Regions from separate parts of the Plantactinospora sp. WMMC1484 genome, predicted to be linked through region 2. Evidence: riboswitches for the same ligand, from Rfam matches in the RefSeq annotation. Region 2 holds a riboswitch; each other region holds the start of a gene.
What was found. A riboswitch is a leader RNA that binds a small molecule or an ion and turns the genes downstream of it on or off. The one in region 2 is predicted to bind cobalamin.

Region 1 (7,451 bases), 1.8 Mb from region 2:
GCAGCGCGTAGCCGTACGGCGCCCAGCTCGCGCCCTCGTGCACCATGAAGATCTCCAGCCCGGGCCGGGCCGGGTCGATGTCGGTGACGTGCATCGCGTCGCCGTGCCCGAGCTTGGCCCGCGCGCCCGGATCGGCGCTGCCGGGTGGCAGGACCCCGTAGGAGCTGTAGAGCAGGCTGCCGTCGTGGTCGATGGTGGCGCTGCCGTAGATGATCTCCTGCTTGCCGTCGGCGTCCACGTCGGCGACGCTCAGCGAGTGCGCGCCCTGGGTGGTCAGGGTGCCGTGCTCCGGGTCGGTCCCCTCCCGGCCGTGCGGGCCGTCGTTGAACGGGTTGGTCATCGGCACCCAGCCGCTGTCGACGTACCAGTCCTCGCGCAGCCGCCGGCCGTCCCAGCGGTAGGCGACCAGGGTAGCCCTGGTGTAGTAGCCCCGGGCGAAGATCGCCGACGGGTGGCGGCCGTCCAGGTACGCCACGCCGGCCAGGAACCGGTCGACCCGGTTGCCCGGCTCGATCCGGCTCATCGCGTAGTCGCCCCACATCAGCCCGTCGTCGTGCCGGCCGGGCTTGTAGTGGATGGTCTGCAGCTCGCGGCCGGTCGATCCGTCGAAGACGGTGAGGTATTCCGGACCGTCCACGATGAAACCCTGGAACGACCGGAGCGCGTTACGGCTGCTCCGGGCCGGTGCGTACACGTCGATGAAGTAGTCGACCAGCGCCTCGGCGTCGGGCCGGGCGAGCGGGTAACTGTACGCCGGCGCGATACCGAAGGCCTCCTCCAGGGTTGCCGGCCAGCGTCCGGCCACCACCTCCGGATGCCGGTGCCAGCCGAGGAAGAGGTCGACCAGCTTCTGCCGGTACTCCTCCGGGCTGAGCCGGTAGTCGTCGCTGTGCGAGTATCCGGCCCGCACGTCCTCGCGGGGCATCGTGATGTACCGCTCGGAGACGGCCCGGCCACGACGGTCGTACCGGGTGACCTTGGTGCCGGGAGCGGTCTTGAACATCATCTCGGCGCGGCCGTCGCCGTCGAAGTCGTAGACCAGGAACTGCGTGTAGTGCGCACCGGCCCGGATGTTGACGCCGAGCGAGACGCGGTGCAGCAGGGTGCCGTCGAGCTCGTAGGTGTCGATGTAGACCTCGCCGGTGTAGCCGACCTGGGAGACGTCCTTGGAGTTCGACGGGTCCCACTTGACGACGTACTCGTACTGCCCGTCGCCGTCGACGTCACCGACGCTGAGGTCGTTCGCCGAGTAGGTGTAGGTCTCACCGGTCGGGGTCACCCCGTCGGCGGGTTTACGCAGCGGCAGGTCCCGATGGCCGTCGGCCCACGGTGAGACCGGTGCGCTCCGGCCAGCCGGCCGGCCACGGAGCACGGCCGCGACCTGGTATTTCGCGTTGGCCGTGCCGGCGCGGTCGAGGTAGTTGGTGCTGTCGGTGACGGTCGCGATCCGCCGTCCGTTCCGGTAGACGTGGAAGTCGGCTCCGGTCAGGCCGGTGCTGCCGCGTCCGGTGGCCTCGGCACCCAGCAGCCGCCAGCTCAGGAAGACGCCGTCGGTGGTGGCGACCGCGACCAGGCCGCGGTCAAGGCGTTCGAGGCGCGGTCCGGCCGGACGGTGGCCGGAACCGCTCGGCTGGGCGGCGACGGCGGCCGGGGTGCCGAGCAGCAACGCGGTCACCGAGACGCCCGCGACGGCGGCCCGGGACAGGGTTGCGAGAATGCGCTTTCCCCTGGTTCGAGAACTCATGGGTCTCCAAATATGCATACGACCCGGTCTGTGGTGGGCGAGGGTGCGACCGGGGCTGAAACGATACAATCAACCGAGGATTGTGGATGCCACGCGAGCTTGTCAAGGCGGGGCCGGTGGCCGATAGCGGACGACCGCCGGGCCGCCGGGCGCGGTGTCCGAAGCCTGACGGCGCTAACCGGGTCGGCCGGGCCGCCCGGTGCCGGCCGGCGGCCGAGGGTCGCCAGCGCCTGCCGCTATCTCGCTCCGTCGGGGACGAGATCCTCCGGTTCGGGGACGGCGGCGGTCAGCCGGAGCCGCCAGTCCTGCCCGTCCCCGGCCAGCCGGACGACCGCCAGCGGAGCCACGTCCAGCCGCCAGAAGGTGGCGGCGGGCAGCCGCAGCGCCCGGACCAGCGCGGCGCGGAGCACCACCGGATGGGTGACGGCGACGAGCCGGCCGCCCCGGTCGAGTTGCCCGGCCAACCAGCGGTCTATCCGCTCCAGCAGCATGGCGACGGACTCACCGCCGTGCGGCGCCGCCTGCGGCTCCGTGAGCCAGTTCCGCAGCGCCTCCGGCTCACCGGTGACGACCTCGGTCAGCGGACGCCCGGTCCACCGGCCGTAGTCACAGTCGGCCAGCGCCGGCTCCGCGACGGGGCGCAGACCCAGCGCGTACGCGGTCTGCCGGCCCGCCTCGGCCGGGGTGCTCAGGCAGGTGTCGACCCGGCCGAACGGCCCGGGCCGCCCCGGCCCGGCCGGGGCCAGTGCGCGGGCCGCCCGCAGGCCCCCGAAGTCCAGCCCCTCGTCACCGCCGCCGAAGACCGCGCGGCGCAGGGCGGCGGTGTGCGCGTGGGCGACCAGGTGCAGGCTGGTCCGGCTCACCGCCCTGCCGGCGCGTCCGCCCCCTCCGGCATCCCGGCGGGCCGCCCCGGTCCGGTCGAGCCGCCCTCGACGGCCGGCCCGTCCCCGACGGTCGAGCCGCCGTCGACGGCCGGCCCGTCCCGGCCCGCCGACCGGAAGGTCCGGCCACCCCGGCCGACCAGGATGGCGAAGAGCAGCCCGATACCGGTCCAGAGCACCACCTGGGTGCCGAGCGAGGCGATCCGGAACTCCCAGAGCAGGGTGGCCGGGAAGTCGTCCGGCACCTCCGAAAAGGACGGCAGCACGGTGTACGCGACCGCCGTGACCAGCAGGAACCCGCCGACCGCCGCCGCGGCCCGCAGCCCGTACGGCGCGGACGGGCGGACCGAGCGGTGGCCGAGGGCGGCGGCCCAGACGGCCACCAGGCCGAGGAGCACCAACAGCAGGTAGCTGCCGGTGCGCTGGTTGATGGTGTCCGGGTTACCGACGGCCGGTGGGTTCGCCGGATACTTGCCGAACGGCACGATCACGGCGCCGAGCAGTGCCGCACCGGCGAGCAGCAGCGCCGCTTGGCCGTCGTCGGCGGTCCGCAGCCGGCGGCGGAGCAGGACGTACCCGATGGCGAGCAGGCCCCCCATCGCGGCACCGAAGAGGCCGGTGGCCAGGAAGAGGCCGGCCCGCTGCCCGTCGCGGCTGACCAGCGCCTCGTCCTCGGCGTGATGGTCGCCCCCGGCCCCGGGCTCGGAAGCGGCCGCCTGTTCCTCGATGGCGATCGCGGCGTCGACCCGCGGCTCGCCCGCGACGTAGGCGAAGGTCCCGGCGACCAGACCGGCGACCAGACCTGCGAGCAGGCCACGCAGCAGCAGTGCGAAGAAGTTCGGCACGGCGGTCGCCCGATCAGTGGCAGGGTACGCCGAGCAGGTGCCGGCCGTCGTGCATCAACTCGTGCAGGAACATCCCGCTGCGGGAGACGGCCCCCTGGTCGAACGCGACCAGGTAGGTGAGCAGGGCGAGCACGGCGACGACGGCGAGCGCCGTCCACAGTAGCCGGGCGGAGACCGCCGGGTGGGCGAGCGGCCGGGCCGGAGTGGGGCTGGACATGCGCGTGGGACCTCCTCGGGGATGACGCGTCCCCTTCGACAGGCTGCGACGGCCGAGCGTCCTGGCTCGCGGCACCCGAGGCATCGCCCCGGACCGCTCACAGTGGCGCGACCGCGCCGGACTTGCACCGGCTTCCCTCACACCGCCGCAGATGGCAAGTTGACGGTATCCGGGCCGTACCCGCCGGTCAACCGGTGCGTCCGCCGGCCACCGCGCGGTGCGGGCCGGCGCACGGGGACCGGGAACAGCGTCGCCCGGCACGGCGGTAACGGAGGTGGTGGAGGTCACGAGCCGACGGCCGCCCGGTTGTCCCAGGCCGGAGCGGCCGATACGGTCGCGCCGTGACGACCCGGGTGCTGCTGCTGGGCGGCACGGCCGAGGCGCGGGATCTGGCCGCCGCACTGGTCGACCGCCCCGGCACGGTGGTGGTCTCCTCGCTGGCCGGCCGGGTCGCCGATCCCCGGCTGCCGGCCGGACAGGTCCGGATCGGCGGGTTCGGCGGGCCGGCCGGACTCACCCGATGGCTGACCGAGCACCGGGTCGACGCCCTGGTGGACGCCACCCATCCGTACGCGGCCCGGATGCGGGTGTCGGCGGTCGAGGCGGCCGGGGCGACCGGGGTGCCGTACCTGCGGTTGGAGCGTCCCGGCTGGACGGCGGGCCCCGGGGACCACTGGCACCGGGTGCCGGATCTCGCCGCCGCGGCGGCCCTCGTGCCCCGGCTGGGCCGCCGGGCCTTCGTCACCACCGGCCGGCAGGGCCTGGACGCCTTCCTGCACCTGACCGGAAACTGGCTGCTGGTGCGGGTGGTCGACGATCCGGCGATGCCCCTGCCGGGCAACGTGACGGTGCTGCGCGACCGGGGCCCGTACGAGGTCGCGGCGGAACGGGAACTGCTGGTGACGCACCGGATCGACGTATTGGTGAGCAAGGACAGCGGCGGCGCGTACACGGCGGCGAAGCTGGCTGCCGCCCGCGACCTGGGGCTGCCCGTGGTGCTGGTGGACCGGCCGGCCCCGGTCCCGCTGCCGGCGATGGTCACCGAGGTCACCGCGGCGCTCGCCTGGCTGGAGACGGCGCTGCCGCCGGCCCGGCCCGGCGCCGGGCGGTCCCCGCAGACCGCCCGGTGACGCTGCGCGGATCACGGGTAGTACTGGACGTACAGGTAGGTGGTCCACCAGCCGTTGTCGCGGCACTCGTACGCCTTGTACGCCCCGAAGGCCACCCCGATCTGCCCCGTCCGGTTGCAGATCTCCCAGCCATCCTCGAACGGGAACGTCGTCCACTGGTCGATCGGACCCACCCACTCGTCCGCCGTCACGGCCCGCTCGGCTCCGGCGGCCGGCACGGCCCGCTCGACCCCGGCCGCCGGCACAGCCCGCTCGACCCCGGCCGCCGGCACAGCCGCCACGGCTGGTCCGCCGGCCGCCAGCCCGGCCACGAGCAGCCCGCCCAACGCCACGACCGTCATCAATCCTCTCCGGACCATCCCCAGCTCTCCTTCCGGCTCGACACCCCCCCGTCGAAGGTGCGGTCGACACAGCCTCGCCCCGGCCAGCTTCAATCCGGATTCACCCCGACGAGCACCGGACTCAGCTCGACGAAACTCAGCTCGACGAGCGGGTGGGCCCGGGGCCGTGCCGGCGGTCAGCCCGGATAGCTGCGGGGCGTCCAGACGACGGTCGAGCCGTCGGCGCGCCGGTCCCATCGGGTGGTGGAGGAACCGACGATCAGGAGGCAGCGCATGTCGACCTCGGCTGGGTCGAGGTCGGCCAGCGGCACGACGGTGACCCGCTCCCCCGGCCGCCCGACGTCCCGGGCGATCACCACCGGGGTGCCCGGTTGCCGGTGCCGGAGCAGGGTCTGCCGGGCCGCCTCGACCTGCCGGCGCCGGCTGGCCGACGCCGGATTGTAGAGCGCCAGCACCAGATCGGCGGCGGCAGCCGCGGCCAACCGCCGCTCGATCACCGCCCAGGGTTTCAACCGGTCCGACAGGGAGAGCACCGCGAAGTCGTGACCGAGCGGGGCACCGATCCGGCTCGCTGCGGCCTGCGCGGCGGTCAGGCCGGGCAGCACCCGTACCGGGACGACGCCGAACCGCTCGTCGGTGGTGGCGACCTCCAGCACCGCCGTTGCCATCGCGAAGACCCCGGGGTCACCGGAGGAGACCACGGCGACCCGGGCGCCGGAGAGGGCGAGTTCCAGGGCGTGCCGGGCCCGGTCGATCTCGACCTGGTTACCGGAGGTGTGCCGGTGCTGGCCGGGACGGTGCGGCACCCGGTCGACGTACGGGCCGTAGCCGACCAGGTGCTCCGCCTCGCGTAACGCCTGGCTCGTTTCGGGGGTGAGCCAGCGACTGCCGGCGGGGCCGAGGCCGACCACCGTCACGCCGCCGGTCGGCACAACCGCCCCGCCGCCCCGGCGGCCCGCCCCGGGCCCGCCGCTGCCGCCCGGGCCGACACCCGCGGCCACGGCGGCGCCGGTGGGGCTGGTCAGCACCGCCAGCGAGAAGTAGGGCACCCCGGCCGGCTCGACCTCGGCCAGCGGCAACTCCCGCCCGTCCCGGCCCGTGGCGCGCTCGACGTACCAGGCGGCGTCCAGCCGTCCGGCATCCTCGAACGCCGCCCGTACCTGCGGAAACGTCCGCCCCAGTTTCAGTACGGCGGCGGCGTCGGTGTCGGCCAGCCGCCGGGTCAGCTCGTCGGCCGGCAGGGTGCCCGGCAGTACGGTGAGCACCTCGTCCCGCTCGACCAGCGGCCGGCCGAGTACGGCGGTGGCGGCGCTGATCGAGGTGACCCCGGGTACCACCTCGGCGGGGAACCGGTGTGCCAGCCGCTCGTGCAGATACATGTAGGAGCCGTAGAACATCGGGTCGCCCGCGCAGATGACCACCACGTCCCGGCCGGCGGCGAGGTGCCCGGCCAGCCGTTCGGCGCTGGCGTCGTAGAACTCGGTGATCGCCGCCTCGTAGCCGCCCGGATGGTCGGTGGTCTCGGTGGTGACCGGGTAGACCAGCGGCTCGTACCGCTGCCCCTCCCGCAGGTAGGGCTCGGCGATGCTCCGGGCGATGCTGCGGCCGTGCCGGGCCGAGTAGTAGGCGACCACGTCGGCGGCGCCGATCAGCCGGGCGGCCTTCACCGTCACCAGTTCGGGGTCGCCGGGGCCGACACCGACACCGCGCAGCGTCCCCGGCCGCCGACCGTCCGGCCGCTCGCCGCCCGCGGTGTCCGGGCCGCTCTCGCCCACCGTCGCGCTCACTCGACCTCGCTCGCGATCGCGTTGACGGCGGCGGCGGTGATGGCGCTGCCGCCGCGCCGACCGTGCACCACCAGGTAGGGCACTCCGGCGCCGTGCGCGGCCAGTGCCTGCTTCGACTCGACGGCGCCGACGAAGCCGACCGGCACGCCGACGATGGCCGCCGGCCGGGCGGCACCCTCGTCGAGCATCTCCAGCAGCCGGAACAGGGCGGTGGGGGCGTTGCCGACCGCCACCACGGCGCCGTCGAGCCGGTCCCGCCAGAGTTCCAGGGCCGCCGCGCTGCGGGTGGTGCCGAGCCGCCGGGCGAGTTCGGGCACCTCGGGGCGGCGGAGCGTGCAGAGCACCTCGTTGTCCCGGGGCAGCCGGGCCCGGGTGATGCCGGCGGCGACCATCGCCGCGTCGCAGAGGATCGGCGCTCCGGCCCGCAGCGCCACCCGGCCGGCCCGCACCAGGTCGGCCGAGACCTCGACGTCGTCGACCAGGTCGACGCTGCCACAGGCGTGGAT
Region 2 (7,451 bases):
CGGTCCGGGTAGTCGCCGCGCTGCCGGTCCGCCGGGTCGAGCGCGCCGAGCCGGGTCCGGACGTCGTCGTGCCGCCAGGCCGCCGGGACGGGCGGCAGCGGCTCGGGCAGGTGGGCGGTCCCGTCGCGCAGCGCCCGCCCGAGCAGGACGACCTCGTCCACCTTCTGCCGGGCGAACGCGAGCCGGGCGTACAGGTCCGGGTCGAGCCGGGTCTCGACGGAGAGGTCGACCGGGACGTGCAGCAGCGAGCAGGAGGTGGCGACCGCGACGTGGTCGGCGAGCGCGCTGACCGTCGCCCCGGTCGCGACGGCGGCACGCAGGTCGGTACGCCAGATGTTGTGGCCGTCGACCAGGCCGGCGACGATGGTCCTGCCGCGTAGCGGGCCGGCGGCGGCGAGCCGTTCGAGGTTGCCCGGCCCGGCGACCAGGTCCAGGCCGACCGCCTCGACCGGGGTGTCCAGCAGAGCCGGCAGGGCGTCGCCGAGCTCCCCGAAATAGGTGGCCACGAAGATCCGCGGCCGCCGTTCGAGCGCGCCGAGCCGGGTGTAGGCGCCGCGCAGCGCGTCGATCTCGGCCGGGCTGCGGTCGGCGACGTAGCCGGGCTCGTCGAGCTGCACCCACGCCACGCCCGCCTCGGCCAGCGCGGTGAGGATCCCGGCGTACGCCTCGACCAGGTCGTCGAGCCGGGCGAACGGGTCGGCGCCCTTGGCCAGCAGCAGGAACGTCGCCGGCCCGACCAGCACCGGCCGGGTGGTGACCCCCAGGTCACGGGCCTCGGCGAACTCGCGCAGCGCCTTCGCCGGGTTGGCGGTGAAGACGGTGTCCGGACCGATCTCCGGCACCAGGTAGTGGTAGTTGGTGGCGAACCACTTGGTCAGCTCCAGCGCCGGCTCGGCGTCGACGCCGCGCGCCATCGCGAAGTAGGTGTCCAGCTCGGAGAGGCCGAGCCGGGCGAACCGGGCGGGGATCGCGCCGACCGCGACGGCGGTGTCGAGCACGTGGTCGTAGTAGGAGAAGGTGTTCGACGGGATGGCGTCGAGACGGGCGTTGGCCAGGGTCCGCCAGACCTCGGCCCGTAGCCCGGCGGCGGTCCTCTCCAGCGCCTCCGCGTCGAGGCTGCCGGCCCAGTACGCCTCGACGGCCTTCTTCAGCTCGCGGTTGGCGCCGATGCGCGGGTAGCCGAGCACGGTGCTCTGGCCGAATGCGGTACTCATCACACAGGGTCCTTCCCTCGGGTCCGGCGGTCGGATCGGCACCAGGCCGCCCGGCGTACGAATCAGAAATCGTCGTCGAAGCTGACCGAGCCGGTCACCCCGACCTGATAGGCCGACACCCGCCGCTCGAAGAAGTTCGACAGTTCCTGCACGTCCTGTAGCTCCATGAACGCGAACGGGTTACGGCTGCCGTACACCGGCTCGATGCCGAGCATGGCCAGCCGCCGGTCGGCGACGTACTGGAGGTATTCGCGCATGTCGGCCAGCGACATGCCGGAGACCCCCTGTTCGAGCAGGTCGGCGGCGAACTGGACCTCGCATTCCACCGCCTCGGCCAGCATGTCCCTGACCTGCTGCTCCATCTCGGCGTCGAAGAGGTCCGGCTCTTCGGCGCGTACGGCGTCGACCACGTCGAAGGCGAACGCCATGTGCATGGACTCGTCCCGGAACACCCAGTTGGTGCCCGAGGCGAGGCCGTGCAGCACCCCCCGGGAGCGCAGGAAGTACACGTACGCGAAGGCGCCGTAGAAGAAGAGTCCCTCGATGCAGGCGGCGAAGCAGATCAGGTTGAGCAGGAACGCCCGCCGGTCGTCGCGGGTCTTCAGCTCCCGCAGTTCGAAGACCGAGTCGATCCACCTGAAGCAGAACTCTGCCTTCCGGGCGATCGACGGGATGTTCTCCACCGCCGCGAACGCCTCGAACCGTTCCTTCTCGTCCGGAACGTAGGTGTCCAGCAGGTTCAGGTAGAACTGGACGTGCACCGCCTCCTCGAAGAGCTGCCGGGAGAGATAGAGGCGGCCCTCCGGGGAGTTGACGTGCTGATAGAGGTTGAGCACCAGGTTGTTGGCGACGATCGTGTCGCCGGTGGCGAAGAACGCCACCAGCCGGGACACCAGGTGCTGCTCCGCCGGGGAGAGCCGGGCCAGGTCGGCGAGGTCGGAGTGCAGGTCGACCTCCTCGACGGTCCAGGTGTTCTTGATCGCGTCCTTGAACCGGTCGAAGAACTGCGGATAGCGCATCGGCCGCAGGGTCAGGTCCATGCCCGGGTCGAGCAGCAGGTGCCGCCCACCGATGCCGGTGACGGTGCCGCTGCTGGGGCTGGTGCTGGTTTCGGAAGTGGTGGTCACTGGCAGGCCTCGCAGCTTTCGGGGTTTTCCAGGGAGCAGGCCAGCGCCTCGTCGTCGCTCACCGCGACGATCGGCTGCGTCACGGGGGCGACCGCGACGGTGGCCTGCTGGATCCGGGTCGCGGGACGCGACCGCAGGTAGTAGGTGGTCTTCAGCCCGGACTTCCAGGCGTACAGGTACATCGAGGAGAGCTTGCCGAGGGTCGGCGCGCTCATGAACAGGTTCAGCGACTGCGACTGGTCGATGTACGGGGCACGGGCGGCGGCCAGGTCGACCAGGGCCCGCTGCGGCAGCTCCCACGCGGTGCGGAACAGCTCCCGTACGTCGGCGGGGAGGTCGGCGATGCCCTGTACGGAGCCCTCGGCCCGCTTGATCTGCTCGCGGATCGCGGCGGTCCACAGCCCTCGTGACTTCAGCTCCCGCACCAGGTAGGTGTTGATCTGGAGGAACTCGCCGGACATGGTCTCGCGCTTGAAGAGGTTGGAGACCTGCGGCTCGATGCACTCGTAGCAGCCGGCGATCGAGGCGATCGTCGCGGTCGGCGCGATCGCCACGAGCAACGAGTTGCGCAGGCCGTGCGCGGCGATCGTCGACCGCAGCGCCGCCCACCGCTGCACCTGGGCGGGTTCGGCGCCCCAGAGGTCCGGGTGCAGTTCGCCACGGGCGGCGCGGGTCTCGGGGTACGCCGGATGCGGGCCGAACCGCTCGGCCAGCCCGGCCGAGGTCTCCAGCGCGGTCAGGAAGATCTCCTCCTGCACCCGGGTCGACAGCTCCCGGGCCGGTGCGGAGTCGAAGGGCAGGCGAAGCGTGAAGAACGCGTCCTGCAACCCCATCAACCCGAGCCCGACCGGCCGCCACCGGGGGTTCGACGCCGCCGCCTGCTCCGCCGGGTAGTAGTTGATGTCGATCACCCGGTCGAGGAACACCACCGCGGTGCGAACCGTGGCCCGCAGCCGCTCCCAGTCCACGCCGTCGGCGGTGACGTGCGCGCCCAGGTTGATCGACCCCAGGTTGCAGACGGCGGTCTCGGCGTCGCTGTTCACCTCCAGGATCTCGGTGCAGAGGTTGGAGAGATGGATCGTGTTGCCCGGGGAGCCGGTCTGGTTGGAGAGCCGGTTCGACGCGTCCTTGAACGTCATCCATCCGTTGCCGGTCTGCGCCAGCGTGCGCATCATCCGCCCGTACAGGTCCCGGGCCTTCACCGTCCGGACGGCCTTCTTCTCCGCCGCCCGGTACGCCTCGTCGAACGCCTCGCCGAAGAGGTCGGGCAGCTCCGGCGCGTCGGACGGGTCGATCAGCGACCAGTCGCCGTCCGCCTCGACCCGGCGCATGAACTCGTCCGGGATCCAGTTCGCCAGGTTGAGATTGTGGGTGCGCCGGGCGTCCTCGCCGGTGTTGTCCCGCAGCTCCAGAAACTCCTCGACGTCCGGGTGCCACGGCTCCAGATAGACGCAGGCCGCTCCCTTGCGCCGGCCGCCCTGGTTCACCGCCGCCACCCCGGCGTCGAGGGTCTTCAGGAACGGCACGATCCCGTTCGACCGCCCGTTGGTGCCCCGGATCAACGCGCCGCGACCACGGACCCGGGACCAGGAGATGCCGATCCCGCCGGAGAACTTCGACAGCTTCGCGACCTGGTGGTAGCGCTCGTAGATCGAGTCGAGCTCGTCCCGGGGCGAGTCGACCAGGAAACACGACGACATCTGGGTGTGCCGGGTGCCCGAGTTGAACAGCGTCGGCGAACTCGGCAGGTACGCCAGGCTGGACATGAGACGGTAGAGGTCGATCGCCTCGCCGGGCGTCTGCGACAGCCCGCAGGCGACCCGCAGCAGCCAGTACTGCGGCGTCTCCACCACCAGCCGCGACTCCGGATGCCGCAACAGATACCTGTCCGCGACCGTACGCAGGCCGAAGTACTCGAACCGACGATCACCGTCCAGGTCGACGGCGTCGTCGAGCTTGCGGGCGTTGCGGGCCACGAACGCGGCCGTCCCGTCCCCGATCAGCCCCAGCCCGTGGGCGTACCGGATGGACTGGCTGAAGCTCGCCACCCCCTGCCCGCGCACCTCCTTGTCCACGTACGCGGCCAGCAGCCGGGCGGCGAGCTTCGAGTACTGCGGCTCCTCGCCGATCAGCTCGGCCGCCGTCTGGATCGACAACTTGTCCAGCTCTGCCGTGGTCGCCCCGTCGTAGAGACCGCTGATCGTCTTTGTCGCCACCCGGAGCGGATCCACCTCGCCCAGGTCGGCGACCCACCGCTCCACCGCCCTGACGATCTTGTTGACGTCCACCGGCTCGGTGTCGCCGTTGCGCTTGCGGACCTGCATCACCTGCCGGCGCTGCTCCGGCACCGCCCGGTCCGGCACAACCTCTTCGCGCGTCGCGGTCATGTCCCCCTCCTCACGCCTGTCCAAGAGGTCGTCGGCGCGCGGGAGGACGCCACCGGGCACCTTCGGCACAGCTGCCGACGGTCCGGCTGATGGCGTCGGCCGTCCCGCGCGGCCTTCGACCGCCGCACACGTCGCGTGCGGCGCGCTGGCAGGTCTTCGGACTCGCGGGCGTCGTACTCGTGCCTACTGGCCGTCGCTTCCCGGACCCGAGGGTCCAGTGCTTCGTTGACGGCGGTCGTTCCCACTCACCGCTGCGGGGCAGTCCCGGATTCGCACCGGGTTCCCTCTTGCCTCGGCTACCGAGCATCGGTAGTCGAACCAGCTGCGAGCAGCACCATATATGGGCGCGACCGAACGAGGAAACACCAGATGCTGTGTCGGGCGTGTCGCGGTGGAAGATCACATCGGCCAGGTGGGCCGAGGTCACGGTGGAGCGGGTGCCGGGGGCGCCCCTCGACACCGGCGGATCGTCACCAAGAGTTCATCGGCTGGATATGGTCACGGGTCCGCCCTCTGGGCGCGCAGCCTGAACTGCGGATCTGACGCTCCCGGTTGGATCTCGGCCACCAGGACGGCCGTCCACCCACAGTTAACATCAGGACACGACCGTGCCGCCCCTGGCGCGCTACGGGTGAGGGAGGAGCACGGTTGAACGCGCCGTCCTTCAGCGGCCTCGGCCGCTTCCTGGACACCAACCGGCAGACGCTGCTGGCCGTACTCACGGTCCTGGAAGTGCTGATCCTGCTGGTGGTCCTGCTGCGGTGGTTCGACCGCCGATACGGCCTGCGGGGCACCGGACGGCGCATCCGGCGCGGCGTCGTCGGCGCGGCGCGGGACCTGGTGGCGCCGATCGTCGGCTTCGTCCGCCTCCGGCGCGGCATGCGGGTGGTCAACGACTGCTTCGCCGGCTCGGGGCCGGTGCCGGCGGCCCGAGCCGGGATCGTGTCGGCGCGATCGGCACTGGCCGACCGGGACGACTTCTGGCCGTACCTGGTGCTGTTGGGCCCGGGAGAACTCGGCGTGCGGCTCGCCGGTGCGGGGCCGGACGTGCCGCTACCGGCGGCGGAATCCTCGTGGCAGGTCACCACGGCGCGCAGCTGGCGGGCCCGCGCGCCGCTGCCACCGGTCCACGGGCCCGCGACCGGCGACCCGCTGCCGATCGCCGTGGGCGTCCGGGCCAACACGCTGGTCCTGCTGGATCTCGCCCGCTGCCCCGGCATCGTGTCGGTGCACGGTGCCCCGACACCGGCGGAGCGACTGGTGTCCGCGCTGGTCGTCCAGCTGTCGGCCCTGACCGACGGGCACGGCGTGCAGCGCCTGGTCATCGCGGCGGAACCCGGCGACGGTCTGGCGGCGGCCGGCACCGACCGGATGCCGATCGCCGAGGCCCTGACGACTCTCGCGCGGCCGCCTCTCGCCCGGCGCTCGGCGGAGCCGGCCGGACGTACCGTCCTGGTCTGCCGGCGGCCCGATCCGCCGGCGGCAGCGCAGCTCGCCACCCTGGTCGCCGACGATCCTGGGCTGCTGGTCCTGGTCGCCGGTTACCTGCCCGGATCACGCTGGCGGCTGCGGGTCGACCTGGCCGGGCGGGTGATCGCACCGGAACTGCGCATCGACGCGGACTCCGCGCCGCTGGCCCGGTGCCTGCGGCCCGCCCGGCGGTCCGCGCGCACGACCGCACCGGCACCGGCCTGGGCCGAGGAGAACTCTCCGGGATCCGTAGCCCCCGGCGCGGCCTCCTCCTTCCCGGCGGAACCAGCGGGACCGGCAGGACCGGCAGGACCGGCAGGACCGGCGATCCCGCCCGACGCCCGTCCGGTCGTCGCGGCGTCGCCCGCCGTGCCGGCCGCGCCACCACCGCCCGGCACACCGGCTCCGCCCGGCACCAACGACGACCTGATCGAGCAGACGCACGAGCAGCGACGGCCGATGGTCCACTCCGGCGTCGAGCCCGCCGGACGTGGCGGAGACCGCTGATGCGCCTGTTGTTGACCGTCGTCTCCGCCGACGCCGACCGGGACGTCGCGCTGGACCTCGGGGTGCGGACGCCGGTCGGTGCGGTCACCGAGCAGGACGGCGCAGCCGGCGAGTGGTATCTGGACGGGGCCCGGCTGGATCCGACCTGGACGGTGAGCCGGGCCGGGCTGGTCGCCGGGGTCCGGCTCGGTGACGGCGGGCCGGCGCCGGCCGGTGGGGTACGTGACCTGCCGGGCGACCTCCGGACCCACTGGCTGGAGGTGCACGGCGTCGGCGGCCCCGGCGCCGGACGGATCTGGCCGGTCGGCCTGGGCTGTCACGACATCGGCTCGGCGCCGGGCTCCGCGATCGACCCGGGCGGCAGCGGGGTGCCCGCGCACGCCGCGCGGCTCAGCGTCGACGACCAGGGTCGCGCCTGGCTGGCCACCGCTGGTCCGGAGGTACGCCTGGCGGCGCCGCAACCCCCGGCCCAGACCGAGCAGGAGGGTCCGCCCGGACACCCGGACCACTCGGAGCGGTCGCGGCCGGCGGGGCCCGCGGCCGGGCAGGGACGGGACGGGACGGAGGACGAGGCGGAGGACGGGACCGACACCTGGGCGCCACGGCACGACGGTGCCCGCCGTTGGCCGCCCGGGGTGGACCTGGCGGTGGGTGAGAGCCTGCTGCGGCTGGTGCCGCGCCCGGCGCCGGACGCCGCGGTGACACCGGCCGTGGACGTACCGGTGCTGGACTTCAACCGGCCGCCC
Region 3 (7,451 bases), 260 kb from region 2:
ATCCACCTGTCCAACCTGTGCACGGAGATCCTGGAGGTGAACAGCGACGGTGAGACGGCGGTGTGCAACCTGGGGTCGGTCAACCTGGGCGCGCACGTCACCGCGGACGGCGTGGACTGGGAGCGGCTGCGGGCGACGGTCCGCACGGCGGTGGTGTTCCTCGACCGGGTGATCGACATCAACTACTACCCGGCGGAGCAGGCGGCGGCGTCGAACCCCCGCTGGCGGCCGGTCGGGCTCGGGCTGATGGGGTTGCAGGACGCGTTCTTCACGCTGCGTCTGCCGTTCGACTCACCGCAGGCGCGAGAGCTGTCGACCCGGGTACAGGAAGAGATCTTCCTGACCGCGCTGGAGACCTCGGCCGGGCTGGCCGAGCGGTTCGGCCCGCATCCGGCGTACGCCGAGACCCGCGCGGCGCGGGGCGAGTTGCACCCGGACCTGTGGGGTGCCGAACTCGCCCAGGTGGAGCGGTGGGCCGCGCTGCGGTCGACGATCGCCGCGCACGGCCTGCGCAACTCGCTGTTGGTGGCGATCGCGCCGACGGCGACGATCGCGTCGATCGCCGGCTGCTACGAGTGCATCGAGCCGCAGGTCTCCAACCTGTTCAAGCGCGAGACGATGTCCGGGGAATTCCTCCAGATCAACACCTACCTGGTGCGGGAGCTGAAGTCACGAGGGCTGTGGACCGCCGCGATCCGCGAGCAGATCAAGCGCGCGGAGGGCTCCGTACAGGGCATCGCCGACCTTCCCGGCGACGTACGGGAGCTGTTCCGCACGGCGTGGGAGCTGCCGCAGCGGGCGCTTGTCGATCTGGCCGCCGCCCGTGCCCCGTACATCGACCAGTCGCAGTCGCTGAACCTGTTCATGAGCGCGCCGACGATCGGCAAGCTCTCCTCGATGTACCTGTACGCCTGGAAGTCCGGGCTGAAGACCACCTACTACCTGCGGTCGCGTCCCGCGACCCGGATCCAGCAGGCCACCGTCGCCGTCACCCCGGTCGTCAAGCCGATCGTCGCGGTCAGCGACGACGAGGCGTTGGCCTGTTCCCTGGAAAACCCCGAAAGCTGTGAGGCCTGCCAGTGACCACCACCTCCGAAACCCGGCCCGGCACCGGCGTCGGTGGGCGGCACCTGCTGCTCGACCCGGGCATGGATCTGACGCTGCGGCCGATGCGCTATCCGCAGTTCTTCGACCGGTTCAAGGACGCGATCAAGAACACCTGGACCGTCGAGGAGGTCGACCTGCACTCCGACCTCGCCGACCTGGCCAAGCTCTCATCCGCCGAGCAGCACCTGGTGTCCCGGTTGGTCGCGTTCTTCGCCACCGGCGACACGATCGTCGCCAACAACCTGGTGCTCAACCTCTATCAGCACGTCAACTCCCCGGAGGGCCGCCTCTATCTATCCCGGCAGCTGTTCGAGGAGGCGGTGCACGTCCAGTTCTACCTGAACCTGCTGGACACCTACGTTCCGGACGAGAAGGAACGGTTCGAGGCGTTCGCGGCGGTGGAGAACATCCCGTCGATCGCCCGGAAGGCAGAGTTCTGCTTCAGGTGGATCGACTCGGTCTTCGAACTGCGGGAGCTGAAGACCCGCGAGGACCGGCGGGCGTTCCTGCTCAACCTGATCTGCTTCGCCGCCTGCATCGAGGGACTCTTCTTCTACGGCGCCTTCGCGTACGTGTACTTCCTGCGCTCCCGGGGGGTGCTGCACGGCCTCGCCTCGGGCACCAACTGGGTGTTCCGGGACGAGTCCATGCACATGGCGTTCGCCTTCGACGTGGTCGACGCCGTACGCGCCGAGGAGCCGGACCTCTTCGACGCCGAGTTGGAACAGCAGGTCAGGGAGATGCTGGCCGAGGCGGTGGAGTGTGAGGTGCAGTTCGCCGCCGACCTGCTCGAACAGGGCGTCTCCGGGATGTCCCTGGCCGAGATGCGGGAATACCTCCAGTACGTCGCCGACCGGCGGCTGGCCATGCTCGGCATCGAGCCGGTGTACGGCAGCCGTAACCCGTTCGCGTTCATGGAGCTACAGGACGTGCAGGAGCTGTCGAACTTCTTCGAGCGGCGGGTGTCGGCCTATCAGGTCGGGGTGACCGGTTCGGTCAGCTTCGACGACGATTTCTGATCCGGCGACGATTTTCGGCCGGCTGAGCCGGGTCGCTGTCCTGGGCGGTGCTGTCGCCGCCGCCCAGGACAGCGGCGACCCGGTCACAGACACAGTCCGCGGGCCGGTTTGCGGTGACGATGGCGCGGATATGCGCGAGACGGTCCTCGGCGTCCCGCAACTGCTGGTGCAGCCGCATGGCCCGGGCGGCCCGGGCACCCACCTGCCGGCGGGACGCGTCGAGGCGTTCGAAATCCGCGGGCGAGACTGCGATCATTTCCCGGCCATCGACAACCACGGCGCGCTTGTCGATCTTTCGGCCCATGCGGCACCTTCCCGTGCGGACGAATATCGGACGACAAGTCAACCACGCAACGCCCAGACACCGGTCCCGTACGTCGGACAGCCTGGCGCGGATACGACCATCAGGCCCGTACGATGGCGGGCGGTGCTGGTTCGTCCCACCCCGCCAGGATGGGACGTCGCAAGAGGGAACCCGGTGGAAGACCGGGACTGCCCCGCAGCGGTGAGTGGGAACGACCGCCGTCAACGAAGCACTGGACCGGAAGGTCTGGGAAGCGACGGCCAGTAGGCGACCTTGTGTCATGCCCACGAGTCCGAAGACCTGCCAGCGCTGCGCACACCGCCCGGTGTGCGCCGCCGGCGGCCTCTCGGGAGGGCCAGGGCGGAAGCCGGTACCTCACGCGTACCCTGCCTTCCCCCTCCCGTGTCCGCCGGGCACTTCGAGGGAAGGACCCCCTGTCATGAGCACCGCATTCGGCCAGAGCACCGTGCTCGGCTACCCGCGCATCGGCGCCAACCGCGAGTTGAAGAAAGCCGTCGAGGCATACTGGGCCGGCGGCATTGATGCCGAAGCCTTGGAGAAGACCGCCGCCGGGCTGCGGGCCGAGGTCTGGCGGACCCTGGCCAACGCCCGCCTCGACGCGATCCCGTCGAACACCTTCTCCTACTACGACCAGATGCTCGACACCGCCGTCGCCGTCGGCGCGATCCCGGCCCGGTTCGCCCGGCTCGGCCTTCCCGCGCTGGACACCTACTTCGCGATGGCCCGCGGCGTGGACGCCGAGCCGGCGCTCGAGCTGACGAAGTGGTTCGACACCAACTACCACTACCTGGTGCCGGAGATCGACCCGGACACCGAGTTCACCGCGAACCCGGCCAAGGCGCTGGGCGAGTACGCCGAGGCCCGCGCGCTGAACATCACCACCCGACCGGTGCTGGTCGGCCCGGCCACGTTCCTGCTGCTGGCCAAGGGCGCCGATCCGTTCGCCCGAATCGATGACCTGGTCGAGACGTACGCCGAGATCCTCTCCGCACTCGCCGAGGCCGGCGTGGCGTGGGTGCAGCTCGACGAACCCGGCTACGTCGCCGACCGCAGCCCCGAGGAGATCGAGGCTCTGCGCCGCGCCTACAGCCGGCTCGGCGAACTCGGACACCGGCCACGGATCTTCGTGGCCACCTACTTCGGCGAGCTCGGCGACGCCCTGCCGGCCCTGCTGGACACCCCGGTCGAGGCGGTCGGCCTTGACCTGGTCGCCGGACCGGGCAACCTGGGACGGCTCGCCGCGGCCGGCCCGCTACGCGGCAAGACGATCGTGGCAGGCCTGGTCGACGGCCACAACGTCTGGCGTACCGACCTGCGCGCGGCCATCGCCACCGGAGCGACCGTCACCGCGCTCGCCGACCACGTCGCCGTCTCCACCTCCTGCTCTTTGCTGCACGTGCCGGTCGACCTGTCCGTCGAGACCCGTCTCGACCCGGATCTGTACGCCCGGCTCGCGTTCGCCCGGCAGAAGGTCGACGAGGTCGTCCTGCTCGGCCGCGCGCTGCGCGACGGCACCACCCACCTGCCCGAGCCCCAGCCGCCCACCCCGGCGGCCTGGCGGCACGACGACGTCCGGGCCCGGCTGGTCGCGCTCACCCCGGCGGACCGGCAGCGCGGTGACTACGCCGACCGGGCCGCCGTCCAGCAGCAGCGGCTGGGACTGCCGCAGCTTCCGACCACCACGATCGGGTCGTTCCCGCAAACCGACGAGCTGCGCAAGGCTCGCGCCGAGCACCGGGCCGGCCGGCTCGACGACGCCGGCTACGTCCAGCGGATGCGCGCCGAGGTCGAGCACGTCATCCGGCTCCAGGAGCGGCTTGGCCTAAACGTGCTCGTGCACGGCGAACCGGAACGCAACGACATGGTCCAGTACTTCGGCGAACAACTGAACGGGTTCGCCGCACCCAAACACGGCTGGGTGCAGTCGTACGGCTCCCGCTGCGTACGCCCGCCGATCATCTACGGCGACGTCGCCCGCAAGGCGCCGATGACCGTCGAGTGGTCCACCTACGCCCAGTCGCTCACGAGCAAGCCGGTCAAGGGGATGCTCACCGGTCCGGTCACCATCCTGGCCTGGTCGTTCGTCCGCACCGACCAGCCCCTGGCCGACACCGCTGACCAGGTCGCGCTCGCCCTGCGCGACGAGTGCCACGACCTGGAGACCGCCGGCATCCGGGTCATCCAGGTCGACGAGCCGGCCCTGCGCGAAACCCTGCCCCTGCGCAAGGCCGACCAGAAGGCGTACCTCGACTGGGCGGTCGGCGCCTTCCGGCTGGCGACCAGCGGCGTCGCCGACGACACCCAGATCCACACCCACCTGTGTTACTCCGAGTTCGGCGAGGTCATCACCGCGATCGACGCCCTCGACGCCGACGTGACAAGCATCGAGGCGTCCCGGTCGAAGATGGAGGTCCTCGACGACCTCGCCGCGATCGGCTACCGCCGGGGCGTCGGCCCCGGGGTGTGGGACATCCACTCGCCCCGGGTCCCGTCCCACGACGAGGTGGTCGAGGCGCTGCGCCGGGCGGTCGCCGCCGTCCCGGCCCAGCGGCTCTGGGTCAACCCCGACTGCGGACTGAAGACCCGCGGCTACCCCGAAGTCGAGGCGTCGCTGCGACACCTGGTCGCCGCTGCCGCCGAGGTCCGCGGAAACTGACATCGCCGCGCCGGGCGGGCTTTCCGGAGAGCCCGCCCGGCCTGATTCGGGAGTGACATTGAACGTCGAATCAGGCGCTTCTCGCTTTGCGATCGAGGCGGTCCGCGCCGTCGAACCGCGCATCGCCGACGCGATCATCTAGGAACTTGACGATCAGCGCGAGTTACTGAAACTAATCGCCAAGAAGGACTACGCCTCGCCGGCCGTGCTGCTGGAGGTGGGTAACTGGCTGTCCGACAAGTACGCCGATGGCACCGTCGGGCGTCGGCCCGGGTTCTGCAACGTGGTCAACGGAGACGGCGATACCGACGCGCCACTGCTGACCGACCCCCGGGTGCTGGCGGTGGGTTTCGTCGGCTTCACGACCGCCGCGCACGACGTGTGAGCCACCGCCACGGCTCACGGCAAACGGGCGCAGTGCCTCGGCGGTGCGAAGAACCATGCTGTGGTGATGCCCGATGCCGACCTCGACTAGGTTCTCGACGCCCCTGGTCGGCGCCGCGGTGCGGCCTGCCGGGCAACGCTGCATGGCGGTCTCGATGGCGGTGTCGATCGGGAGGCCACGCCGACGCGCTGGTCGGGCGCCCCGCCGACCGGGTCCGTGCCCTGCAAGTCGGGGCCGGGCACGACCCGGACGCCGCCTTCGGGCTCCCTGGTCATCAATGCGGCCTGCCGCCGGGCCACCATTCACATCGCCTGCGGTCTGGCCGAGGGCGCGCGGCTCGTCCTCGACGGTCGCGGACACACCGCCGGCGGGCATCCCGACGGCTCTTTACCTTGGGCCGTCGCTGTTCGACCGGGTGAGACCCCGCAGCACCTGTTCGCTGCGCGCTCCGCTGTTCCCTCCGCGCTCTTGGGTTCGGCTTCCGCAGGAGCGTTGTTCCGTGTTCTGCGGCACAGCACTACGTGAGCAAGTGAACGGACGTTGCTCCTGGCCTCTACGGTTTGACGACCTTGAAGTCTCTGCGCTCGGCCCACCCGTATCGATGTTCATCGAAAGAAGTGGTGCCGGCGAAGAGTCGCGGTTCCAGGCTTCCGACATGACAACGCCGGTCGCGGTAACGCCTGGTAACGCCTGGTAACGCCTGGTGACGCCTCACCCGCAGCATCGCTCTGGAGCGACACGACCGGTCGCTACAGCTGGGCGGAGGGTTGTTTGACTGTCGTGGCAAGGCGCCGATGAGACGCGTACAGCTCGTCTCGGAGATTGTGCTGGCAGGCTGCACCCGCCGCCCTGCGGGATGAGGAACTGCTCGGCTACCTGCTTGCGTGCGGCCGGTGAGCTGGTCTTGGTAGCTAGGAATTCCGGCGTATGGCCAGCAGCTTGTTCGCCAGTTCGTCGGGGAGGCGTGCCCGTTCCTGGTCGCTGAGCCGGTCCGGGCCGTCGTCGAGGTTGCTGTGTGGGGCGGGGAACCGCGAGCGCACCCTGTTCACACTGTTTGCCGCTCGTCCGTCGCGAGCGCCTCCTGTTCCCAGAAGTGAACAAGGCCGTTCACCGCGAACGCGACAGAGACACGACCGACCTTGCTGCGAGGCTAAGCAGATGCTCCGGCGGGTTCTCGGTTGCGTCATCGTGCTTCGGCTCGAAGGGCTCCGCCTTGAGGTACACCACGCCACCGCCGAGCTTCTCCGCGAGCGCTTCGCCGGAACCAGTCGTCTGTTAGTTCTGTGAGTCGGACCACAAAAGAGGGAGGTGCGCTGGTTGTTGATCTCCAGCGCCCCTCCAGGGCCGGATGGCCGTGATATCTCACAACCGTCTCACGGACGGTCTGACAAGCCCCGGCGAAGGACGGTACGGTCCGGACTCCGACTGGGCCAGTGACCTGCATGTTCGGCACGAACCGGCATCGTCTGACAGACCCCGGCAGGCTGGCCGGTTCACTGGCAGTGTGGGGGTCAGGGGTTCGAGTCCCCTCGGCTCCACCCGAAATCGCAGGTCAGCGGCATTTTCAAGCGATGCTTGTGAATGCCGCTGGCCTCGCGTCTCACATCGTCTCACTACGTGAAGGCTGTTGGCGTCTTCAAGCGGCCTGCTTCAGTGGTCGGAGCATGACCAGGCAGCCGCGAGCCTTGCTTCTATTCGGAGCGATTTCCCTGGTCGTAGTGGCTGCGTCAGCCCGTTGGCCCGTCCGGCTCGTCGAAGTTCGCCGGCCTCGGAACCGTCGGCGAGGCACCGCACCACATCGAATGTGTGCTGGCATGCTCGCTTGTCGGCTCCGCCTGAGCTGCTGTTTGGGTGCGCCGACGCCTGTGGTGCGACGAGCGCGCGCCCACTGGCGTTGGACCCGCGGCTTCTGGGGACCAGGGGTGACAAGAGCCGGGTGACGGGAGACTGTCACGCCCG
Region 4 (7,451 bases), 270 kb from region 2:
CTCGCTGACCCTCGGCGCGCTCGTCCTGATCATCGCCGGTGTGGTCCTGCTCGTACTCGCCCGCCGCCGCCGGACCACCATCGACACGGCAGGCCGGTCATGATCCGCCGTATCGGCGCCGCCGTCGCCGCGCTGGCCGTGGCGCAGGCGGCGGCCGTCGTCGCCCCGGCAGCCGCGTACGCGGCGCCGCTGCCGTTGGGCCAGTGCACCACCCGCTCCGGGGTGATACTCGCCGTGGACTTCAGCCGGTGGGGCGGCCCACTGCTGCGCTCCTGCGGCACCACCCCGACCACCGGCTACCAACTGCTGAACCAGGGCGGTTGGAAGACCGCTGGCACCGGACACGACGGACCGGCGTTCATCTGCCGGATCGGCTACTCCGGCTTCCGCAACGGCACCCAGTACCCGCCGCCGACCGAGGAACGCTGTGTGCTGACCCCGCCGGCGTCGGCGTACTGGTCGTACTGGCACGCCGATCCCGGCGCCAACAGCTGGGAGTACAGCCAGCTCGGGGCGATGAGCTACAAACCGAAGCCGGGCAGCGTCGACCTGTGGATCTTCGGCGGGACCGACATCGGCGGCACCAAGGGCCGGCCGACGTTCAGCCCGGACAGCGTCCGGGCCCACAACACCGCCCCGGTCCCGAATCCACCACCGGCCCCGGCCCCGACCACCAACCGGCCCGCCCCCGGCGGCAACCCACCTCCGGCGCAGGCGCCCGCACCACCCGCGACAGCCGACGACGCCACCACGGTGCCGGTGCCGACCGGTCCGACCAGCACCCTCGGCGCGACCCCGCCCGCCACGGTGTGGCCGTCCGGCGCACCGAGCCCGACGGCCTCGAACGGCGGCGCCGGGCCGACCGACACCGGGGGCAGCGGCGGCCCGACGGTGGTCGACGCCGTCCCCACCCGGGCCGCACCCGCCGACCGTGGCTCGGCCGGCCCGCTGCTGATCACCCTCGGCGTACTCGCGCTGCTCGGGAGCGGCGGCGCGGTACTCGGCTGGCGTCGCCGCCGTACCGGCCCGGACGCCGCGCCACCGGTGGAACCGGCACCGTGACCCGCGCTCGGTTCAGCACGCGGCCGCGCGTGGCGCCCGGCCCGGCGTGAACACGGCGAGTCTTCGCGCCGCGCGGCTGCCCCGAGGGCTGCATCCGGTCGCCTGGTGGCTGTGGGCACTCGCCCTGGCCACCGCGGCCAGCCGCACCAGCAACCCGCTGCTGCTGGCCCTCATCTTCGCCGTACTCGGCTTCGTGGTCACCGCCCGGCGCACCGACGCGCCCTGGGCCAGGGCGTTCCACTACTACCTGATCCTCGCGCTGTCGGTCATCGTCATCCGGGTCGTGTTCCGGATCGTCTTCGCCACCGGCGTCACCCCCGAGGACCACATCCTGTTCCGGCTGCCGCATGTGCCGACCCCCGACTGGTATGCCGGGATCCAGATCGGTGGCCCGGTGTCGCTGGAGGCGACCCTCTCGGCCGCGCTGGACGGGCTCCGGCTCGCCTGCCTGCTCTGCTGCATCGGCGCCGCGAACAGCCTCGCCAACCCGAAACGTGCCCTGAAGGTGCTGCCCGGCGCGCTCTACGAACTCGGCGTGGCCGTCACCGTCGCGCTCAGCGTCGCACCGCAGCTGGTGGAGAGCGTGCAGCGGGTCGCCCGGGCCCGCCGACTTCGTGCCGGCCGCTCCCGTGGTCTGCGGGCGGTACGCGCGATCGCGTTGCCGGTGCTGCACGACGCCTTGGACCGGTCGCTACGGCTGGCTGCCGCGATGGACTCCCGTGGCTACGGCCGGACCGGCACCGCCACCCGCACCTCCCGGCGCCTCACCGGCGCCCTGATGCTCACCGGCATGGCCGGCCTGTGCATCGGCGTCTACGGCCTGCTCGACCCGAGCGTGCCCCGCCCCGTCAGCCTCGGCGCCCTGGCCACCGGCATCGTCCTCAGCGTCACCGGCCTGGCCGTCGGCGGGCGGCGGGTCTCCCGCAGCCGCTACCGCCCTGACCCCTGGCAGTGGCCGGAATGGGTCGTCGCCGGCTGCGGCATCGCCGCCGCCGTCGTCCTCACCGCCGGGACCGGCTACGACCCCGCCGAGCTGAACCCCGGCCTGTACCCGCTGGCGTGGCCGACCCTGCCGCTGCTACCCACCGCCGCGATCCTCCTCGCGGCGCTCGCCGCGTTCGCCGCACCCCCACCACCACGGCCCAGACCGATCGCCGTTCCCGCCGCCGGAGCCCACCCGTGATTCGCTTCGACCACGTCAGCATCACCTACGCCGACAGCCCTCGACCGGCGCTGCGCGACGTCACCCTCACGATCGACGAGGGTGAACTGTGCCTGGTCGTCGGGCACACCGGATCCGGCAAGTCCACCCTCCTCGGCGCGATCAACGGCCTCGTCCCGCACTTCACCGGCGGCACCCTCACCGGCCGGGTCACCGTCGCCGACCGGTCCACCGCCGAGCACCCACCGCGCGAGTTCGCCGAACTCGTCGGCGTCGTCGGACAGGACCCGGTCGCCGGGTTCGTCACCGACACCGTCGAGGAGGAACTCGCCTACGGAATGGAACAACTCGCCCTCACCCCGACGGTGATGCGGACCCGGGTCGAGGAGACGCTCGACCTGCTCGGCCTCGCCGACCTGCGCCACCGGGGCCTGCACGAACTCTCCGGCGGCCAGCAGCAGCGGGTCGCGATCGGCGCCGCCCTCACCGCCCACCCCCGGGTACTCGTCCTCGACGAACCCACCTCGGCGCTCGACCCGACCAGCGCCGAGGACGTCCTTGCCACGATCACCCGCCTCGTGCACGACCTCGGGATCACCGTCGTCCTCGCCGAACACCGCCTCGAACGCGTCATCCCGTACGCCGACCGCCTCGTCCTGCTGGGCGGTGACGGCACCGCCCGGCACGGCGATCCGGCCACCCTGCTGGCCGACAGCACCGTCGCCCCACCGATCGTGCACCTCGGCCGCCTCGCCGGGTGGGCACCGCCACCGCTGTCCGTCCGCGACGCCCGCCGACACACTCCCACCCTGCGGCAGCGGCTACCCGCCACACCACCGGTCCCACACCGTCCCGCATGCGCCGACGGCGAGGTGACGCTGACCGCCAGGGGAGTGGTGGTCCGGCACGGCCCGGTCGTCGCCGTTCGCGGCGCCACCCTCGACCTGCGGGCCGGTGAGGTGGTGGCGTTGATGGGCCGCAACGGATCGGGCAAGTCGTCCCTGCTGTGGGCGTTGCAGGGCGCCGGCCGCCGCGCCGGCGGCACGATCCGCACGGGTGGTTCCGACCCGGCCAAGGTCACCCCGGTCGAGGCCCGTCGGCTGGTCGGGCTGGTGCCGCAGACCGCCACCGACCTGCTCTACCTCGACAGCGTCGGCGCCGAACTCGACCAGGCCGACCGCGACGGCGCCACCCCGGGAACCGCCCGACGGCTCCTCGACGACCTCACGCCCGGCATCGCCGACGCCGCACATCCCCGCGACCTGTCCGCCGGACAGCAGCTGGCGCTGGTCCTGGCCATCCAACTCGCCGTCACACCCCGGGTGGTACTGCTCGACGAACCGACCCGAGGACTCGACTACACGGCCAAAGCCGCCCTGGTCCGCACCCTGAACCAACTCGCCATCCAGGGGCACGCGGTCGTCGTGGCCACCCACGACGTCGAGTTCGCCACCGCCGCCGCCGACCGGGTCGTCGTCATGGCCGACGGCGACATCGTCACCGACGGCCCCGCACCGACGGTCCTGACCGCCTCACCGACCTTCGCCCCACAGATCACGAAGATCCTCGCCCCGCTGCCGTACCTCACCGTCGGCCAGGTCGCCGCCGCCCTCGACACACCCCAGGCGCAGCCGTGACCGCCGTACAGGTTCCGGCCCGGGCGACCGCGACGATCGTGATGGCGTCGTTCGTGGGCCTCGTCGCCTTCCTGTGGCCGTTCGTCGTCGCCCCCGGCACGTTCGGCGCCGCCGAGACCCCACCGCTGATGTTCGGCGCCCTGCTCGTCCTCGTCCTCGCCGTCGTCTTCGCCGAGATCGCCGACCGGCGCATCGACGCCAAAGCCCTCGCCATGCTCGGCGTCCTCTCCGCGATCAACGCCGCACTACGCCCCCTCGGCGCCGGCACCGCCGGCATCGAAACCGTCTTCTTCGTCCTCGTCCTCGCCGGACGGGTCTTCGGCCCCGGCTTCGGGTTCGCGCTCGGCTGCACCTCTCTGTTCGCCTCCGCCCTCCTCACCGGCGGCGTCGGACCGTGGATGCCGTACCAGATGTTCGGCTGCGCCTGGGTCGGCATGCTCGCCGGCCTACTACCCAAAGCAAGCGGCAAGGCGGAGATCGCGCTGCTGGCCTGCTATTCGGCGGTCAGCGGCTACCTGTTCGGGTTCATGCTCAACCTGTCCTTCTGGCCGTTCTCCCTCGACCCCGCCAGCTCCATCGCCTACCAACCCGGCCTGCCCCTGCTCGAACAGTTCCAGCGATACTTCGCCTTCTTCACCGTCACCTCGCTCGGCTGGGACACCGGCCGCGCCGTCACCACCGCGATCCTCGTCACCCTCACCGGCCCGGCGGTCCTCGGTGCCTTCCGCCGCGCCGCCCGCCGAGCGAACTTCCACACCACACCCAGCTTCGAGCCCGCCAGGCGGGGCGCCGACCGTGGAGCATGACGACGCCTCCGCCCGAGCACCAAACGACGCCCGCGAGCCGCGGGTCACGCAATCCGGCCGTCCCGACGCGGCGACAGCGGTGTACCCGTGCCCGGCCTGCGCCGCGCTGTGAGCCGACCCGGCCTGCGCCGCGCTGGTGAGACGATCCGCACACTTCCGCGTTGCAGGACGCTTCTGCCTTCCACACAGTGGGACGGCGGCGGCTATCATCGGCGTCAGCGCTGGTTCGCCCCGTCCGTGCAGGCGGGGCGTCGTAAGAGGGAACCCGGTGAGAATCCGGGACTGCCCCGCAGCGGTGAGCAGGAACGACCGCCGTCAACGGCACTGGGCGCACCCGCGCCTGGGAAGCGACGGCCAGTAGGAGACCGGACCCCAGTCCGGACGTGCCCGCGAGTCCGAAGACCTGCCCGCGCCGCACACACCGACCGGGTGTGTGCTGCCGCCGGCCTCGCGGGTGGGCCGGGCGGACCGCGTACCCGTCCGGTACCGCCTACCACGGCGCCCGACGGTCGGTGTGGTCTGTCCTTCCTGCCGCAGGTCACGACCACCTTCGGGGGACAACCCGTGCGCGACACGATTCTGCCCAGCCGCCCACCGTCCGCATCGCAGCTGACCCTGTCGCAGATCATGGACCAGCACCACACCAACCTGATGGGCACCGTGCACGGCGGCCGGATCCTGAACCTGATCGACGCCGTCGCCGGCGTGGTCGCCGCCCGCCACTCCGAAGGCCCGGCCGTCACCGCCGCCATCGACGAAACCGCCTTCCTCCAGGCGGTACGCGTCGGCGACGTCGTGCACGTGGACGCCCGGATCACCTGGGCCGGCCGGTCCTCGATGGAGATCGCCGTCACCGTCACCGCCGACCGGTGGGACCGCGCCGTCCCACCCACCCTGGTCGCCACGGCCCACCTGGTGATGGTCGCCATCGACGACAACGGCCAACCCCGACCGGTACCTGCACTGTCGCCGGAGACCGACGACGATCGCCGCCGCTACCAGGAGGCGCAGATCCGCCGCGAGCACCGCCTGACGCTCCGCCGCGCCCTCGCCAGCCAGGCCGGCCTGGCGTGAGCGAGTTCGGGTACGTGCCGGCCGGAACCCTCGTTGGCTACCTCGCCGTGATCACCCTGTTCATGCTCACCCCTGGCCCGGACATGCTGTACGTGCTGGCCAACGCCGTCCGCTACGGCACCCGGGCCAGCGTCGCCGCCGCGGCCGGCGTCGCCGTCGGCGAGATCATCCACGTGGCCGTCGCGATCGCCGGGCTCTCCGTCGTGATCGCCAACTCACCGACCCTGTACGCGACGATCCGGTACGCCGGAGCCGCCTACCTGATCACCCTCGGACTGCTGGCCCTGCGCCGACCGGCGAATCCCCGGACCGCCCGGCAGGACGCGGCACCGGCAACGATCGGTCTGGTCAAGGCGGCCGGTCGTGGCCTGCTGACCAACCTGCTCAACCCGAAGATGATCCTCTTCACGATCGCGTTCCTGCCCCAGTTCGTCGACCTGAACCGAGGCCACGTCACCGCCCAACTCCTGGTCCTGGGCGCCGTCTTCGTCGCCGTACAACTCGCCCTCGACATCGCACTCGGGCTGGTCACCGGCCGACTTGCCGGCAGGCTGACCACCGGCCGGCCCGCCCGCCTGTTGCATCGAATCAGCGCCGTGGCCTTCTTCGGCATCGGTGTACACCTTGCCATCGGATAACCCGCCCGACGACCCACGCCGGCGCCCCGACAACCGCCGACAGGGCGCCAGTATGAGCGGCCAGCCGAAGAGCGTGCCCGCACAGGCAGATCCGTGACTTCGGCTGCCCGGAGGGTCGCATGCCCGGAGAGTCTCAGCAGGACGGCCGTTGACGACACGAGCCCGGATGGCCACACTGACTGCAACATCATGATACCTGTGCGTCGATGGGGGAAGTCCGGTACAAGCCGGCGCTGGCCCGCAACGGTAGGCGGCGAACACACGCCGCGAGCCCGAGTACCCATCGATGTACCGCAAGGTTCCCCCACCCGTCGTGGCCCACGGGTCGGAGCCGCCCGGGAGCGGTCCCGGGTCGCGTCGACCGTCGGGCCGGAAAGGCACCGATTGATGGCCGCCCTCCTCCGACACCGCAGCCGCACCCTCGTCACCGGCGTACTCGCCACTCTCACCCTGTGCATAGCTGTCGCCCCACCGGCCGCCGCGCAATCCACCCTCAACCGTGTCGACGCCGCCGCAGGATGGCTCGCGCGCCAGATGGTCGACGGCGAACGGTTCGAGGTCGTCTTCGACGGCGTCGCCTACCCCGACCAGGGACTCACCCTCGACGCGATCTTCGCCTTCGCCGCCGCGAAGGTCGCCGACACGAACGCCGCCAGCGCCACCGCCTGGTTGGCGCAACCGGCGGTCACCACCGGCTACATCGGCGACGGCACCGAGGCGTACGCCGGAGCGACCGCCAAACTCGCCCTCGGTGCACAGGTCCGCGGCCTGAATCCGGCAGCGTTCGGCGGTGTCGACCTGATCGCCCGCCTGCACACCCTGATGGCACCAACCGGTAGGTTCACCGACCGGTCCGCCTTCGGCGACTTCAGCAATATGTTCAGCCAGTCATTCGCGGTGCTGGCACTCGACCGGGCGGGCGGAGCACCCCCGGCGGCGGTGGCCTTCCTGGCCGGCGCCCGCTGCCCCGACGGCGGCTTTCCCCTGCTATTCGCCCAGGCCACCTGCGTCAGCGACGTGGACGCCACCGCACTGGCGATCCAGGCACTCCTCGCCGCCGACCGTCCCCTCG

Region 1: it holds a riboswitch for cobalamin, as region 2 does, so the genes downstream of both, ACN28C_RS24950 (CbtB domain-containing protein) here and ACN28C_RS32485 (ribonucleoside-diphosphate reductase subunit alpha) in region 2, are expected to answer to the same signal.
Region 3: it holds a riboswitch for cobalamin, as region 2 does, so the genes downstream of both, metE (5-methyltetrahydropteroyltriglutamate--homocysteine S-methyltransferase) here and ACN28C_RS32485 (ribonucleoside-diphosphate reductase subunit alpha) in region 2, are expected to answer to the same signal.
Region 4: it holds a riboswitch for cobalamin, as region 2 does, so the genes downstream of both, ACN28C_RS33510 (acyl-CoA thioesterase) here and ACN28C_RS32485 (ribonucleoside-diphosphate reductase subunit alpha) in region 2, are expected to answer to the same signal.

Annotation. Positions count from the first base shown of each region.
Region 1 is NZ_CP186055.1:5,742,655-5,750,105, forward strand. It holds gene ACN28C_RS24935 (rhamnogalacturonan lyase) at 1-1,744, opposite strand, end outside; gene ACN28C_RS24940 (histidine phosphatase family protein) at 1,981-2,607, opposite strand; gene ACN28C_RS24945 (CbtA family protein) at 2,604-3,470, opposite strand; gene ACN28C_RS24950 (CbtB domain-containing protein) at 3,484-3,687, opposite strand; cobalamin riboswitch at 3,721-3,849, opposite strand; gene ACN28C_RS24955 (cobalt-precorrin-6A reductase) at 4,029-4,817, shown strand; gene ACN28C_RS24960 (hypothetical protein) at 4,829-5,176, opposite strand; gene ACN28C_RS24965 (precorrin-2 C(20)-methyltransferase) at 5,335-6,945, opposite strand; gene ACN28C_RS24970 (precorrin-8X methylmutase) at 6,942-7,451, opposite strand, start outside.
Region 2 is NZ_CP186055.1:7,560,454-7,567,904, forward strand. It holds gene metE (5-methyltetrahydropteroyltriglutamate--homocysteine S-methyltransferase) at 1-1,214, opposite strand, end outside; gene ACN28C_RS32480 (ribonucleotide-diphosphate reductase subunit beta) at 1,277-2,341, opposite strand; gene ACN28C_RS32485 (ribonucleoside-diphosphate reductase subunit alpha) at 2,338-4,728, opposite strand; cobalamin riboswitch at 4,859-5,066, opposite strand; gene ACN28C_RS32490 (hypothetical protein) at 5,377-6,705, shown strand; gene ACN28C_RS32495 (FtsK/SpoIIIE domain-containing protein) at 6,705-7,451, shown strand, end outside.
Region 3 is NZ_CP186055.1:7,816,956-7,824,406, reverse strand. It holds partial or broken gene ACN28C_RS33490 (ribonucleoside-diphosphate reductase subunit alpha) at 1-1,083, shown strand, start outside; gene ACN28C_RS33485 (ribonucleotide-diphosphate reductase subunit beta) at 1,080-2,126, shown strand; gene ACN28C_RS33480 (hypothetical protein) at 2,104-2,430, opposite strand; cobalamin riboswitch at 2,541-2,752, shown strand; gene metE (5-methyltetrahydropteroyltriglutamate--homocysteine S-methyltransferase) at 2,870-5,107, shown strand; partial or broken gene ACN28C_RS33470 (glycine hydroxymethyltransferase) at 5,160-5,375, shown strand; gene ACN28C_RS33465 (hypothetical protein) at 6,404-6,532, opposite strand.
Region 4 is NZ_CP186055.1:7,827,249-7,834,699, reverse strand. It holds gene ACN28C_RS33535 (prenyltransferase/squalene oxidase repeat-containing protein) at 1-103, shown strand, start outside; gene ACN28C_RS33530 (hypothetical protein) at 100-1,062, shown strand; gene ACN28C_RS33525 (CbiQ family ECF transporter T component) at 1,109-2,245, shown strand; gene ACN28C_RS33520 (ABC transporter ATP-binding protein) at 2,242-3,861, shown strand; gene ACN28C_RS33515 (ECF transporter S component) at 3,858-4,667, shown strand; cobalamin riboswitch at 4,873-5,092, shown strand; gene ACN28C_RS33510 (acyl-CoA thioesterase) at 5,232-5,741, shown strand; gene ACN28C_RS33505 (LysE family translocator) at 5,738-6,379, shown strand; gene ACN28C_RS33500 (peptidase) at 6,767-7,451, shown strand, end outside.